One region of the Pseudomonas sp. YNh genome, then DNA from elsewhere that is predicted to be linked to it. Evidence: riboswitches for the same ligand, from Rfam matches in the RefSeq annotation. Region 1 holds a riboswitch; the other holds the start of a gene.
The links. A riboswitch is a leader RNA that binds a small molecule or an ion and turns the genes downstream of it on or off. The one in region 1 is predicted to bind thiamine pyrophosphate.

Region 1 (7,234 bases):
AAGCTGGGCATCATCATGGAAACCGAGCTGTGGCCCAACCACATCCACCAGTGCGCCAAACGCGGGATTCCGGTGGCGCTGGCCAACGCGCGATTGTCCGAGCGCTCGGCACGCGGCTACGGGCGCTTTGCCAAGCTGACAAGGCCGATGCTGGCGGAAATGAACCTGGTCGCCGTGCAGACCGAAACCGAGGCGCAACGTTTCCGTGCCCTGGGCGCGCGCCCTGAGTGCGTGCAGGTCACCGGTTCGATCAAGTTCGACCTGAAGATCGATGAGCAACTGCTGCCGCGTGCCAGGGCATTGCGTGAGCAGTGGGGGGCCGAACAGCGCCCGGTGTGGATTGCCGCCAGTACCCATGACGGCGAGGATGCGCTGATTTTGCAGGCGCATCGGCAGTTGTTGCAGGTGCATGGCGATGCCTTGCTTATCCTGGTGCCGCGCCATCCCGAGCGCTTCAATGCGGTGCATGCGCTGTGCAGCGAGCAATTCACCACTGTGCGCCGTTCTTCGGCAGCGCCGGTCGATGCGCAAACCCGCGTGTTGCTGGGCGACACCATGGGCGAACTGCTGTTCCTGTATGCCCTGGCCGACATTGCCTTCGTCGGTGGCAGCCTGGTGCCGACCGGTGGGCACAATCCGTTGGAGCCTGCGGCGCTGGCGTTGCCGGTGCTCATGGGGCCGCATGTGTTCAACTTCCTCGAAATCAGCGCGATGCTGCGCGAGGCGGGTGGGTTGCAGCAGGTTGATGATGCTGACGGGCTGGCCGGTGCGGTGCGCCGTCTGGTGGAACTGCCGCAGGACGCCCAGCGCATGGGCGAGGCGGGCAGGGCGGTGATGCGGGCCAATCAGGGCGCGTTGCAGCGCTTGCTCGATGGCCTGGATGCGCTTATCCGCTGACTTTTGCACTGGCTTCCTCGCGGGCTCGCCCGCTCCCACAGGCCTGATGCAGGGTTCGAGGGCTGTGCAAACCCTGTGGGAGCGGGCGAGCCCGCGAAGAAATCATCACCTAACTCAAGGGCGGCGCTCAAAGTTCTTGGCCGCTGCTGCAGCCAGGTCTGGCGGCAGGAAGTCCTTGTCCGGGTTGTAGTCCGGTTTCAGGTAACGCTTGAGGTCCTGCAGGTCTTGCGGGCTGAGGGTGCCGGCCGCCTGCTTCAGGCTCAGGTTGTCGAGGATGTAGTCATAGCGGCTGTTGTTGTAGTCGCGCACCGAGGTGTACAGCTGGCGCTGGGCATCGAGCACGTCGACGATGTTGCGGGTACCCACCTGGTAGCCGATTTCGGTGGCTTCCAGCGCGCTCTGGTTGGAGATGATCGACTGCTTGCGTGCTTGCACCTGTTCCACATCGGTGTTCACCGCGCGGTGCAGGTTGCGGGTGTTTTCCACCACTTGGCGGCGCAGGCTTTCACGTTGCTGCTCGCTCTGGCTCAGGCGCTGGTAGGCCTCGCGTACCTGCGAGCTGGTCAGGCCGCCGCTGTAGATCGGGATGTTCAACTGCAGGCCAACACTGGTCTGTTCCACGTCGCCGCTGTAGCGCACGCCCAACTGCGAAGGGTTGGTAAAGCCCAGGTTGTCGTTGTCACCCTTCTGGTACTTGGCCACTGCATCCAGGGTCGGCGCATGGCCGGCCTTGCGCTGGCGCAGGGTCTCTTCGGCGGCGGAAACCGCATAGTTGGTGGCCAGCAGGTTGAGGTTCTGGCGGCCGGCGGTTTCGACCCAGGCCTTGGCGTCGTTTGGCGTAGGTACCTGCACCGGCAGGGTATGCACCACGCCTTGAATTGAGGTGTATTCACGGTTGGTCAGGGTGACCAGCGCTTCAAAGGCATCCTGTACCTGGCGCTCGGCGATGATCCGGTTGGCGCGGGCCGTGTCATAGCTGGCCTGGGATTGCAGCACGTCGGTCTTGTCCGACAGGCCCACATCGAAGCGTTCGTTGGACTGGTCCAGCTGGCGCTTGAACGCGGATTCCTCGGCCTTGGTGGCGGCCAGGTTGTCCTGCGCGCGCAGCACGGCGAAGTAGTTTTGCGCGGTTTGCAGGATCAGGTTCTGTTCAGTGGCCGACAGCTCCAGCGCGGCCTGTTCGTTGACTGCTTCGGCCGCCTGCAGCTGGAACCAGCGATCAGCGCGGAAGATTGGCTGGGCCAAGGTCGCGCTCCATGAGTTGCCGCTGCGGTTGGAGGTGATGGAAGGCTCGTCCAGCTTGGTGCGGGTGTTCAGCATCTCGGCATCGGCCGAGAGGTTTGGCAGCAACCCGGCGCGGGCCTGCGGTACCACTTCGCGGCGGGCGCCATAATCGGCGCGTGCCGCAGCCAGGTCGGCGTTGTTGTCTACCGCTTCCTGATAAACGCTGACCAGGTCGGTCTTGACTGTCGAGGGCACGTCCACTGCCCAGGCCACTCCGTTGGACGCACAAGACACGGCAATCGCCAGTGAGAGTTTGCGCAGCATAGAGGCAATCCTTGTACGAAATTTAATTACTGAACTGTTGAGTATCGAGTGACGGGCCAGTGTAGTGCCATGCGCCCCTGGCAACAATCGCCCGGTATGCCTTTCATCAACCGCGCATTTACCCGCTTGGCTTTGCCGACCACTCCAGTCTAGACTGCGCATGTTCTTGTCGGGGTGCCTTGAAGCAAAGGCTGAGATCGCAGAGGTGCGGATCCCGTTGAACCTGATCAGGTTAGCGCCTGCGTAGGGAACAAGATTGCTCGCCTTCCCGGGGAGCCTCTTGTGCCAGGTCCGGGAATGTCGCAGCTGCATGCAGCTTCAGGCACCCCCATATCCGGCACTGCACTCATCCATGGGTGCGTCCGCGCTGTTCAGGTTCTCCCCGACATTCCACTGCTAGGAAGCCGTCTGGAGAGCCTGTGATGACCAAACAAGAAAAAGCGATCAACCTCAGCGAATCGGCACAAGTCGATCAGCAGTCTGTGCAACCGTTCCCGCGCTCGCGCAAGATCTATGTCGAAGGCTCGCGCCCGGACATCCGCGTGCCCATGCGTGAAATCAGCCTGGACGATACCCCGACCGATTTCGGCGGCGAGACCAACGCGCCGGTACTGGTCTACGACACGTCCGGCCCGTACACCGACCCCGATGTGATCATTGATGTGCGCAAGGGCCTGGCCGACGTGCGTTCGGCGTGGATCGAGGCGCGCGGTGACACCGAGCGCCTGGGCGGGCTCAGCTCCGACTTCGGCCAGCAGCGCCTGAACGACGCCGAACTGGCCAAGCTGCGTTTCGCCCACGTGCGCAACCCGCGCCGTGCCAAGGCTGGCGCCAACGTCTCGCAGATGCACTATGCCCGTCAGGGCATCATCACCGCCGAGATGGAATACGTCGCCATCCGCGAGAACATGAAGCTGCAAGAAGCCCGCGCTGCTGGCCTGCTGAACGAGCAGCACGCCGGCCACAGCTTCGGTGCCAACATCCCGAAAGAAATCACCCCCGAATTCGTCCGCCAGGAAATCGCCCGTGGCCGCGCGATCATTCCGGCCAACATCAACCACCCTGAAGTCGAGCCGATGATCATCGGCCGCAACTTCCTGGTGAAGATCAACGGCAACATCGGCAACAGCGCCCTGGGTTCCTCGATCGAGGAAGAAGTGGCCAAGCTGACCTGGGGCATCCGCTGGGGCTCGGACACGGTCATGGACCTGTCCACGGGCAAGCACATTCATGAAACCCGCGAGTGGATCATCCGCAACTCGCCGGTGCCGATTGGCACCGTGCCGATCTACCAGGCCCTGGAAAAGGTCAACGGCGTGGCCGAAGACCTGACCTGGGAGCTTTTCCGCGACACCCTGATCGAGCAGGCCGAGCAGGGCGTGGACTACTTCACCATCCACGCCGGTGTGCTGCTGCGCTATGTGCCGCTGACCGCCAAGCGCGTCACCGGCATCGTCAGCCGCGGTGGCTCGATCATGGCCAAGTGGTGCCTGGCGCACCACAAGGAAAACTTCCTGTACACGCACTTCGACGAGATCTGCGAAATCATGAAGGCCTACGACGTCAGCTTCTCGCTGGGTGACGGCCTGCGCCCCGGCTCGATCGCCGACGCCAACGACGCTGCGCAGTTCGGTGAGCTGGAAACCCTCGGCGAGCTGACCAAGATTGCCTGGAAGCACGACGTGCAGTGCATGATCGAAGGCCCGGGCCATGTGCCGATGCAGTTGATCAAGGAGAACATGGACAAGCAGCTGGAGTGCTGCGACGAGGCGCCGTTCTACACCCTCGGCCCGCTGACCACCGACATTGCACCGGGCTACGACCACATCACCTCGGGCATTGGTGCGGCGATGATCGGCTGGTTCGGTTGCGCCATGCTCTGCTACGTCACGCCCAAGGAACACCTGGGCCTGCCGAACAAGGACGACGTCAAGACCGGCATCATCACCTACAAGATCGCCGCCCACGCCGCCGACCTTGCAAAGGGCCACCCGGGCGCGCAGATTCGCGACAACGCCCTGTCCAAGGCACGCTTCGAGTTCCGCTGGGAAGACCAGTTCAACCTCGGCCTGGACCCGGACACCGCCCGTGCCTTCCACGACGAGACCCTGCCGAAGGAGTCGGCCAAGGTTGCGCACTTCTGCTCGATGTGCGGGCCGAAGTTCTGCTCGATGAAAATCACCCAGGAAGTGCGTGAGTACGCTGCCAAGATCGAGGCCGTGGATGTGACGGTCGAGCAAGGCATGCGCGAGCAGGCCGAGCGTTTCCGCCAGGAAGGCAGCCAGCTGTACCAGAAAGTGTAAGAACGCTGGGGCCGCTGTGCGGCCCCTTCGCGACACAAGGCCGCTCCCACAGGGACCGCCCAAGGTTCAAGGCCTGCGCGGCCCTTGTGGGAGCGGCCTTGCGTCGCGATTCGAGGACGAAGTCCTCGCCAAGAACACCAACAACATTGCCGGCGAGCGCCAACCATGACATCACCCAGCCAGTTCTCCCCCGACCACCCGGTCCCCACCCACCAGCGCATCTTCGGCGCCCGCGACCTGTTCTCGTTGTGGTTCTCCCTTGGCATCGGCCTGATGGTGCTGCAAGTCGGCGCCATGCTCGCCCCAGGCCTTGGCCTTGCCGGCGCGGTGCTGGCCATCGCCCTGGGCACCGGCGTGGGTGTGCTGTTGCTGGGCGCCGCCGGTGTCATCGGCAGCGACACCGGTCTTTCGGCCATGGGCACCCTGAAGCTCAGCCTGGGCAGCCATGGTGCGCGCTTGCCGGCTGTGCTCAACCTGCTGCAACTGGTAGGTTGGGGCGCATTCGAGATCATTGTCATGCGCGACGCCGCCAGCCTGCTGGGCGCGCGCGCATTCGGCGAAGACAGTGTCTGGAACAGCCCGATGCTCTGGACCCTGTGTTTCGGTGCCCTGGCCACCTTGCTGGCCGTCAGCGGGCCGCTGGCCTTCGTGCGCAAGGTGCTGCGCGCCTGGGGTATCTGGGTGCTGCTGGGGGCTTGCCTGTGGCTGACCTGGAACCTGTTCGCCAAGGCCGACCTGGCTGAACTGTGGGGCCGCGCCGGTGACGGTTCGATGTCGCTGGCCGTGGGCTTCGACATCGTCATCGCCATGCCGCTGTCCTGGCTGCCGCTGATCGCCGACTACTCGCGCTTCGCCCGCAACGGCAAGCACGTGTTCGGCGGCACGGTCGTCGGCTATTTCATCGGCAACACCTGGCTGATGAGCCTGGGCGTGGCCTACACCCTGGCCTTCGCTGCCAGTGGCGAGGTCAATGCCCTGCTGCTGGCCCTGGCCGGCGCCGGCATGGGCATTCCGTTGCTGCTCATTCTGCTGGACGAGTCGGAAAAGGCCTTCGCCGACATCCACTCGGCAGCGGTTTCCACCGGCGTGCTGGTGCCTGTGAAGGTCGAGCACCTGGCGCTGGCCATCGGCGTGCTGTGCACCCTGATCGCCCTGCTGGCGCCACTGGCCCAGTACGAGAACTTCCTGCTGCTGATCGGTTCGGTGTTCGCGCCGCTGTTCGGCGTGGTCTTGATGGACCACTACGTGGTTCGTCGTCGCCGCTTGCCGGCACAGGTCGGCGGCTTGCACTGGCAGGCGCTGGTGGCCTGGTTTGCGGGGGTGGCGGTCTACCACCTGATTGCCGCGCAGGCACCGGAACTGGGGGCTACCCTGCCAGCATTGCTGCTGGCAGGTGTGCTGCATGGGTTACTGAGCCTTAGCCGCGGCCGGGAAACAGTTCAGGCTTGAGTACGCCGTTCAGGCGTGGGTAGGGGATCTTCAGTTCCACGTGGCCCATGGAATAGGGCGCGATGGCATAGACCTCGTACTTGACCACTACTGCGCCGTACGTCAGGGCGATGTGCGGCGACTTCTTGAACGGCCAGGTTTTGACGAACTCGGCGTCCTTGTCCATGCCCACGCTCATCAGCCAGGCGCGGTGCGACTCCTCGACGGTTTTCCAGAAGGTGTCCTCCTGGCCTGGCACCAGCATGTCCTGCAGGGTCAACACCTTGTCCAGCTTGCGCGAATAGTTGATGAAGCCGCGCCCAGGCATGCCGTGGGCGCCACCGCTGTCCAGGTAGCTGGACAACTCGATGATCACCAGCCCGTCATGCTGCTCGCGTACCTTGGCTTGCAGATAACTGCTGTTACGTTTGTCGGCACTGGCCAGGTATTGCTGTTCGTATGCCTGCAAGGTGCTTGGCGCGGTGCCATGCTCATTGTCTTCGGTCAGTTGCAGCAGGCGTTTTTCGACGATGCCGTCGAGCGCGGGCAGGGCCGGGAAGTGGACCATGTCGATGTTCACCAGCGGGCAGTCGCTTTCGCTGCAGCCGGGTTTGACATGCTCCCAGGCGTCGCGCTTGACCTCGAGCGGGGTCCGGTAGTTGGGCGTGAACAGGCTCTGGCAGGCGCCCAGAGCGAGTGCCAGCACGGCCACGGAAGTCAGTTTGACAAGTGTCATGATGATCCTTGCAGAACAGGGAAAAGTCGGCCTTTGACCGTCTGCGCGGCCTTCAGTTCGCCACTAAGCTAACAGAGTGAAGACGCGCTGTCCCGAGTGTGCGAACGGTTGCCGGAAAGGGGTGAAACGCGAAAGCGTGCAGAGTAGGATGGCGCGATGCGGTGATTGAGGTAACGAGGATTTCCATGTCAGACACGTTGAATTCGGTGCCCAAGGCGGTCGAGATCGTCAAGCGGGCCAACTGCTTCCAGGGCTTCTACAAGCTCGACAAGGTGCACCTGCGCCACGAGCTGTTTGCCGGGGGTATGGGCCGCGAGATCAG
Region 2 (7,234 bases), on a different contig from region 1:
GTTGTAGGGGTCGATGCTGATGGAGTAGAGGAATATGTCCTTGCCAACCCGGTCACCCAGAATCTTTTGCACCTGGCGCAACCGCGCGGTTTCCACCGGGCATGAGTCAGTGCAGCCGGTGAAGATGAAGTTGATGGCGACCACCTTGTCCTTGATCAGGTCGTCGAAGAAATGCAGCTTCTCGCCGTCCTGGGTGAGCAGGGGGATGTTGGGAAAGTAGTCAGCGCCCCATGGGCTTGCGGTTTTTTCGGCCACAGGTTGTTGCGGCTGCAGTGGCCAGAACGGGATGCTGGCGGCAAATACCGCGAGTACCAGCAGGAAACGCCATGAGCCAGGCATGATAGGGTCCTCGATGGTGTGCAGCCCTTCGCGGGCACGCCCGCTCCCACAGAAACTTCACAGAGCCGCAGCTGCGTGATTTCTGTGGGAGCGGTGCACTCACTGATATTTCACTGGCGCAGTCACCGTCTGGCCCAACGCCGACTTCACCGTGACCGTCGCTGGCGTGGCCGGACCGAAGCCGGTGGTGGTGACCGATACCCGCCAACGGGCGCCCGTGGTTGCAGCTGTCAGCGTGGCGTTCCCCAGGCTTACCGGGCCGCCGGTGGTTGCCGCTGTCACGCTGATGCTGTTGCCCGTGGCCACCGTGGTGGTCCCTTGCACATCCCAGGTGAAGCGGTTGCCGCTGCGCACCTGCACTGTGGCACTGGTGACCTGGATCTGGTCGACCGCTGCCGCTGCGGTTACGGCGATGCTGACCGTGGCCGGGGTCACCGACTCGGCACCCTTGGCATCACGCGCCGTATAGTTGAAGCTGGCAGTGAACGGCGTGGCGACCGTGGCGGGTGGGGTGTAGGTCACCGTGGTGCCGTCGGTGCTGACGGTACCCTGGCCGGAGTCTGGCTGGCTGAGGCCGGTCACGGTCAGCGGCACGTTGCCGTCCGGGTCGGTGTCGTTGGCCAGCACGTTCAGGGTGATCGGCTTGCCAGCGGTAGTGGCTGCACTGTCATTGGCCGCGACGGGTGGCTTGTTGGCCGGGTCGTCGATGTCGTCATGGCCTTTGGTGCGGAAGGTCGGCAGGCCCACCGAAGCCATGTATTGCACGCCATCCCATCCTGGCAGCGGGGTCGGCATCACCTGGAACTGCCCCGGGTGCTCGATGTCCCAGCGCAGCAGCATCGACGAGTCCTCGTGCTGGGTGTTGTGGCAGTGCTCCATGTAGGTGCCGGCGAACTCGCGGAAGCGGATGGCCATTTCCACCTCTTCCGAAGAGTCGGCATCCGGCCCGATGCGGTACACGTCTTTACGCGCCCATTTTTCCCACTCTGGTGGGGCCTTGCCGTCGCGGCTGAGAATCACGCCCTCCTCGAAGTGCACGTGTACCGGGTGGCTCCAGCCATTGCCGCCGTTGACGATTTTCCACACTTCCAGGGTGCCGTCGCCGCTGAAACCACCGTCGGTGGACTGGTTGGCCAGTTGCGGCGCCGCACTGATGCGTCGTGGGTCCATGCTGTAGCCGAAAGCGCCGTCGGTCTTGATGGTCCACGGCTTGGTGTCGGTGCCGTCGGAGCGGCCAAAGATGAACTCGCGGTGGCGGGCGTTCTTTATCTTGGCCTGGTCGGTGGCCGAGTCGCGGTCAATTGGCAGCGGCAGCATTTTCAGGCCTGCGGCCTTGCCTGGCTTGGCCGGTTCATAGGCCACCGGGTCCATGCTCACGTCCTGGCCGGTGTAGGGCTGCACCAGCAGTTGCAGGAACTTGCCGACTGCGGGGTCGCCGTTGTCCCACTGCGGGCCTTTGCTGGTCTGCTTGATCACCGCCTTGTATTTCCCCGACAGCACGTCGGCCAGCGCAATGGTACCTTCCGGGCCCTTGCCGGTGCGGTGCTCCTCCAGGTTGACGAAGTACAGCTTGTCGCCCGCCTTGATGCCGTTCTTGGCGAAGTTGATGATGATGTCATAGCGCTCGGCGATACCTTGCAGCGGAAGGATGCCGTTGTTGTCTTGCAGGTTGCCGTCGCCGTTGAGGTCCATGGTGCCGTCGAATGGCACGGCGTGTTCCATGATGTTGCCGTCGTTGGCGATCATGTGGAACGGGACCCGCGCATACGACAGGTTGGAACCGGACGGGCCTTTGAACTCACCGCTGGTACCGGCAATTTCCCGCACCACGGCAAACTTGAAGTAGCGCGATACCGAGCCGTTGAGGATACGGAAGCGGTAGCTGCGCGCACGCACCTTGAGCCTGGGCTGGTACTGCCAGTTGACCAGGATCTGGTCACCGAGGAAGCCGTCGGTGTTGAACGGGTTGAACCACAGCTGGCCGTTGGCATCCCACGCCTTGTCGGCGATCACCAGGTTGACGTCGTAGTCGCGGTTACCCCATGGCATGCCCGAGCCGCTGGGGAAACGCAGGTTTACGCCATCCTGCAGGGCCTCGTTACCGCGGTCCAGGGCGCTGTAGTAGTTCATCATCACGGCGTTGCCCTTGTAGACGTTCTGCGCCGTGAAATCCATCATGTGGTCGTGGAACCAGTGGGTGCTCATGGTTTCACGCCAGTCACCGCGAATCTTGATACTGCCGTTCTGGCAGGTTTTAAGGCCCGGCGTGCCGTCGTTGACGAACAGGGTTTCACCCGGTGAGCAGGGGAAGGCGGCACGCGGGTCCTGGGCACGGGTGTTGATGGTGTCGTACCCGGCCAGTTGCACTGGCCAACGGTAGTCGTAGTACTGGCCCGGGAAGAAGTAGGCATTGGCAAAGCCATCGCTCTCGGCCGGGGAGTGGCCATTGTGCTCGTGGGTGGAGATGGTGTGCAGGCCAAAGCCGCCGTTGGCCGAGGGGTCGATCGGCAGGGCGTTGTAATGGCGCATCAGGATCGGCTGGCCGTAGCGCACCATCAACAGTTTAGGCGGGAAGGTGCCGTCGAAAGTCCACAGTGACTTGTGGTTCTGCAAGGGCATGTTCGGGTGGAAGCGCGTATCGATGCCTTTAGTGGTGCCCAGCGTGGTCGGGATGTCGGAGGTCTGGTAGTACAGGCCGCCGGGTGCGAACTCGCCATACGCATAGTTGTGCAGTTGCTTGCGGTCACGCAGGCCGAGGTTGATCCGCGCACCGGCCTGGGCAGTCTTGAACGCCGCCTGCGGGTAGAACTCATTCCAGCGCTGGTGCGACCAGCCTTTTCCTGGTGGCCGGCCTTCAGCAGGCGAACCGACCGGCTGGCGGTTGAGGAACATCTCGATCTGCGCCTTCCATGGGTTGCGGTCCAGCACGTTGGAGTACTGGGTCGGGAAGGGGTACAGGCCGGGTTGCTTGAGGAACGCTTCAAGTGCGGTGCCACTTGGCCCGCTGCGCGCCACTACGTTGGGGTCTTGCGCGGGGGCCGCGCCGAGGGTGGGGACCGGGAAGGTCAGCTCTGGCGCCGGCGTGGTCGGGTCGAGCTTCTCTGGTCCGAACTCTTCGAACAGCAGCAATTGCTGGGTGAAGGGCTGCGCGCCGAACAACGGGCTGGGTTTGCCGTTGGTGGGGTACCTGTCCGAGGTTTGCAAGGCGGGCGGCAGCACGTTGTCGATCCGCACTGTATTGCGGTCGCCGTACGCACCATTGATCAGCTCCAGTGAGCCTTGGTTGGCTTCTGGCAAAGTGTTCAGGTTGAGCAAGGCCGGGGTCGGGTCAGCCGGCTGGTCGGTATAGGCCGATGAGTCGGTCGGCGGCGGCTGGCTGTTGTCGTCCAGGGGGGACGCCATGGCCGTGATCAGTCCGAGGCTGAGCATCAGCGCAGTGACCGAAGACAGCTGGAATGCGTGCCTGGTAGGGTGAATCACGGCAGGTGTTTTCATTGCCTTGTGCCTCGCTCGCGGCTGTATGGCTTATAGCCATCAATGGCGTTTTGCCCGGTAAAAGGCCTTGAGCAACGGCTGTGCCAACAAAAGTTTCAGTAATGCTTTGTTAAACAAATCCTTGTGGCGCCTGATGTGCGCTAAATAACGGGGCGTCAAGAATGGGTATAACTCCCCACAAGCGGGGGCCCAATGCCCACTAATTGGGTGGATTGGGGCGTGACAGCCCCGACCTGCTCGGGTATACCTGTTCGCCACCAAGGGGAGCCCGGCAAAGGGCTGAGAAACCGCTGCAAGCAGCAGCGCGGTGACCCTTCGAACCTGATCCGGATCATGCCGGCGAAGGGATGGGGCTTGTAACCTGCCTTTTTGCCGGCCTCACTGCGAGGCCCGTCCATGTCAATTGCCAAGGTCTCGCTGTCACCTTCATCAAGGACAGCAACATGACCGAACGTTTCAGCCAGTCCCTGCGCAGCCAAAGCGAGCCGACCTGGTCGGCGGCCGTTGGCCACCGTTTCGTGACCCAATTGTGCGAAGGCAGCCTGCCGGACCCGATCATGGTCGACTACCTGGTGCAGGACCATCGCTTTCTCGACAGTTTCCTGACCTTGCTGGGTGCGGCCATCGCCACCGCCGATACGTTCGAGGCGCGTCTGCGCTTCGGCCGCTTTGCCGGGATGATTTCCAGCGATGAGAACACCTACTTCCTGCGTGCCTTCGAGGCCCTGGACGTGAGCCCCGCACAACGCAGCGCACCCGCTGATACCGTGCCAACCGCAGGGTTCAAGGCGATCATGCGTGAAGCGGCAGCGACCCGCTCCTATGCAGCGGCGCTGGCAGTGCTCAACGTTGCCGAAGGCCTTTACCTCGACTGGGCGCTCAAGGCACCCAAGCCGATGCCAGACAATTTTGTCCATGCCGAGTGGATCACCCTGCACGACAACCCGGCATTCCAGGCCTTTGTTGCCTTCCTGCAGTCTGAGCTGGACCGTGTCGGCCCGCAGGAAGCGGCACTGGCAAGCGATTTCTACCAGCGCACCGTTGCGCTGGAGCTGGCCTTCTTCGATGCCGTCTACCCGGAGGGCAAATGAGCATGGATATCTTCGAGCGCCTCAAGGCCGCAGCCACCCAACAGTGGCACAGCTATGTAGACCATGACTTTGTGCGGCAGATGGGCGAGGGCACGCTGAGCGAGGAAGCGTTCCGGACCTACCTGGTACAGGATTACCTGTTCCTCATCCAGTTCGCCCGCGCCTGGGCACTGGCGGCCTACAAGAGCCGGCGCCCGGCCGACATCCGCGCGGCGCAGGCCGGGTTGGCGGCGATTCTGGATGAAACCGACCTGCACTTGCGCCTGTGCGCGCGCTGGGGGCTGACCCAGGCGGATATCGAGGCCGCGCCAGAGCACCAGGCCACGGTGGCATACACACGTTACGTGCTGGACTGTGGCGCCGCTGGCGACCTGTTGGAACTGCATGTGGCGCTGGCGCCTTGTGTGATCGGCTATGCGGAGATCGGCCGGACCTTGTCCGAGCGCATTGGCGACTTGAGCAACCACCCGTACCGCGAGTGGATTGGCGAGTATGCCGGTGAAGGCTACCAAGGGGTGGCGGCCGCAGCGCGCAAGCACCTGGATGAGCTGGCAGCGCGGAGCATGACCGAGCAGCGGTTTGCCGAGTTGGTGGGGATCTTTGGCCAGGCTTCCAGCCTGGAGGCGGACTTCTGGCAGATGGGTTTGGACGGGGTGGCGTAGCCCCCGGGGCCGCTTTGCGCCCCATCGCCGGCAAGCCGGGCTCCCACAGAGACCGCGCGATGCTTGAAGGGTTGCACCGTACCTGTGGGAGCCCGGCTTGCCGGCGATGGGCTGCGCAGCAGCCCCAAAGTGCTTGGTCGACTGGGTGAATCCTACCCAGCCCAAGCCTGCTTTGGTGCATGAATGCCTCAAAATAAGTCGTTCAGCACACCTTCATAAAGCCAAAATGCGACTTTAATGTTCACAGTGCACATCACCTTCTGGGCTGCCTGCCCGATTTGATTCCGGGTTTCGGCCCTCGAAAAAGCGGCCCGCATATTGCTCTTCCAGCTCCCAACTACCACCCGGAGCCCCGTGCAATGAGCTCACCCAGCGAATTTCCCCTCAGCGAAGCCCCGCAGTCTGCCCGCAAGGGCCTGCTGCCGATTGCCATGGTCTTGTTCAGCTTTACCTTTTTCACCGGCACGATGTTCGCCGGTGGCAAGCTGGGCATGGCTTTCAATTTTGTCGACATGTTGTGGGTGGCCACCGTCGGCAACAGCCTGCTGGCGATGTATGCCGCAGCGTTGGCATTCATCGCTTCGCGCAGCGGGCTGAATACCGTACTGATGGGGCGTTTCTGTTTCGGTGAGGCAGGTAGCCGGCTCTCGGACTTTCTGCTGGGTTTCGCTGAGCTGGGTTGGTACGCCTGGGGTACGGCCACGGTGGCCATCGTGCTGGTCAAGCTGTTGGGGTTGGCGGAAGGCTTCGGTTTACCGTTGATGGTGCTTTTCGGGCTGGGTTTCAGCATTACTGCCATCATCGGCTTCAAGGGGCTGGATGTGCTGTCGCGCGTGTCGGTGCCATTGATGTTCGTGCTGCTGTTGGTGTCGATGTACATCGCTACCCGCGATGCCGGTGGCTTTGCCGGGCTGGCTGCAGTAGTGCCGCACGAGACCATGACCTTTTCCGCAGCAGTGACCATGGTGTTCGGCACCTTCGCCAGTGGTGCCACCCAAGCCACCAACTGGACACGGCTGTCGCGTAGCGGCCGGGTGGCGGTGATCGCCAGCGTGGTGGCATTCTTGCTTGGCAACGGCCTGATGGTGGTGGCCGGTGCGTGGTGCGCGATGGTTTACCAGCAGGCCGATATTGTCGAAGTGATGATGCTGCAGGGCCTGTCGTTCGCGGCGGTAGTGATGCTGTGCCTGAACCTGTGGACCATTCAGGGGCCGACCATCTACAACGTGTCGGCGGCCGCCTGCCATTTGTTGCGCAGTGAGCGCCGGCGCACGGCAACGCTGGTGGCGGCCGGGGTCGGCATTGTGCTGGCGATTGGTGGTATGTACGAAATGCTGATCCCGTTCCTGGTGCTGCTGGGGTCGATCATTCCCCCGGTGGGCGGGGTGATAATGGCTGATTTCTGGTACCGACACCGCGGCCAATACCCGGCACTGGGCACCGCAAGCCTGCCACGCTACAACCTCACCGGGCTGTTTGCCTATGCCGTGGGCGCAGTACTGGCGTACGCCTCGCCCTGGGTCGCTCCGCTGGTGGGTATAGGCGCCTCGGCCCTGTGCTACATCGTCATGCTCGAACTGGGCGCACGCCGCCGGGCGCCGGGCCAGGCAGGTGTGGAGCCGTGAGCCTGGCGCTGGACGAGATCCT

Region 2: it holds a riboswitch for thiamine pyrophosphate, as region 1 does, so the genes downstream of both, WF331_RS16880 (TenA family protein) here and thiC (phosphomethylpyrimidine synthase ThiC) in region 1, are expected to answer to the same signal.

Annotation. Positions count from the first base shown of each region.
Region 1 covers NZ_JBBMRJ010000002.1:171,894-179,127, reverse strand. The annotation lists gene waaA (lipid IV(A) 3-deoxy-D-manno-octulosonic acid transferase) at 1-897, shown strand, start outside; gene WF331_RS02835 (TolC family outer membrane protein) at 1,012-2,445, opposite strand; TPP riboswitch at 2,606-2,712, shown strand; gene thiC (phosphomethylpyrimidine synthase ThiC) at 2,868-4,748, shown strand; gene cytX (putative hydroxymethylpyrimidine transporter CytX) at 4,914-6,197, shown strand; gene WF331_RS02820 (RsiV family protein) at 6,166-6,912, opposite strand; gene WF331_RS02815 (NUDIX domain-containing protein) at 7,098-7,234, shown strand, end outside.
Region 2 covers NZ_JBBMRJ010000015.1:73,501-80,734, reverse strand. The annotation lists gene WF331_RS16890 (SCO family protein) at 1-339, opposite strand, end outside; gene WF331_RS16885 (Ig-like domain-containing protein) at 439-3,834, opposite strand; TPP riboswitch at 4,085-4,199, shown strand; gene WF331_RS16880 (TenA family protein) at 4,278-4,925, shown strand; gene tenA (thiaminase II) at 4,922-5,587, shown strand; gene codB (cytosine permease) at 5,947-7,212, shown strand; gene WF331_RS16865 (PucR family transcriptional regulator) at 7,209-7,234, shown strand, end outside.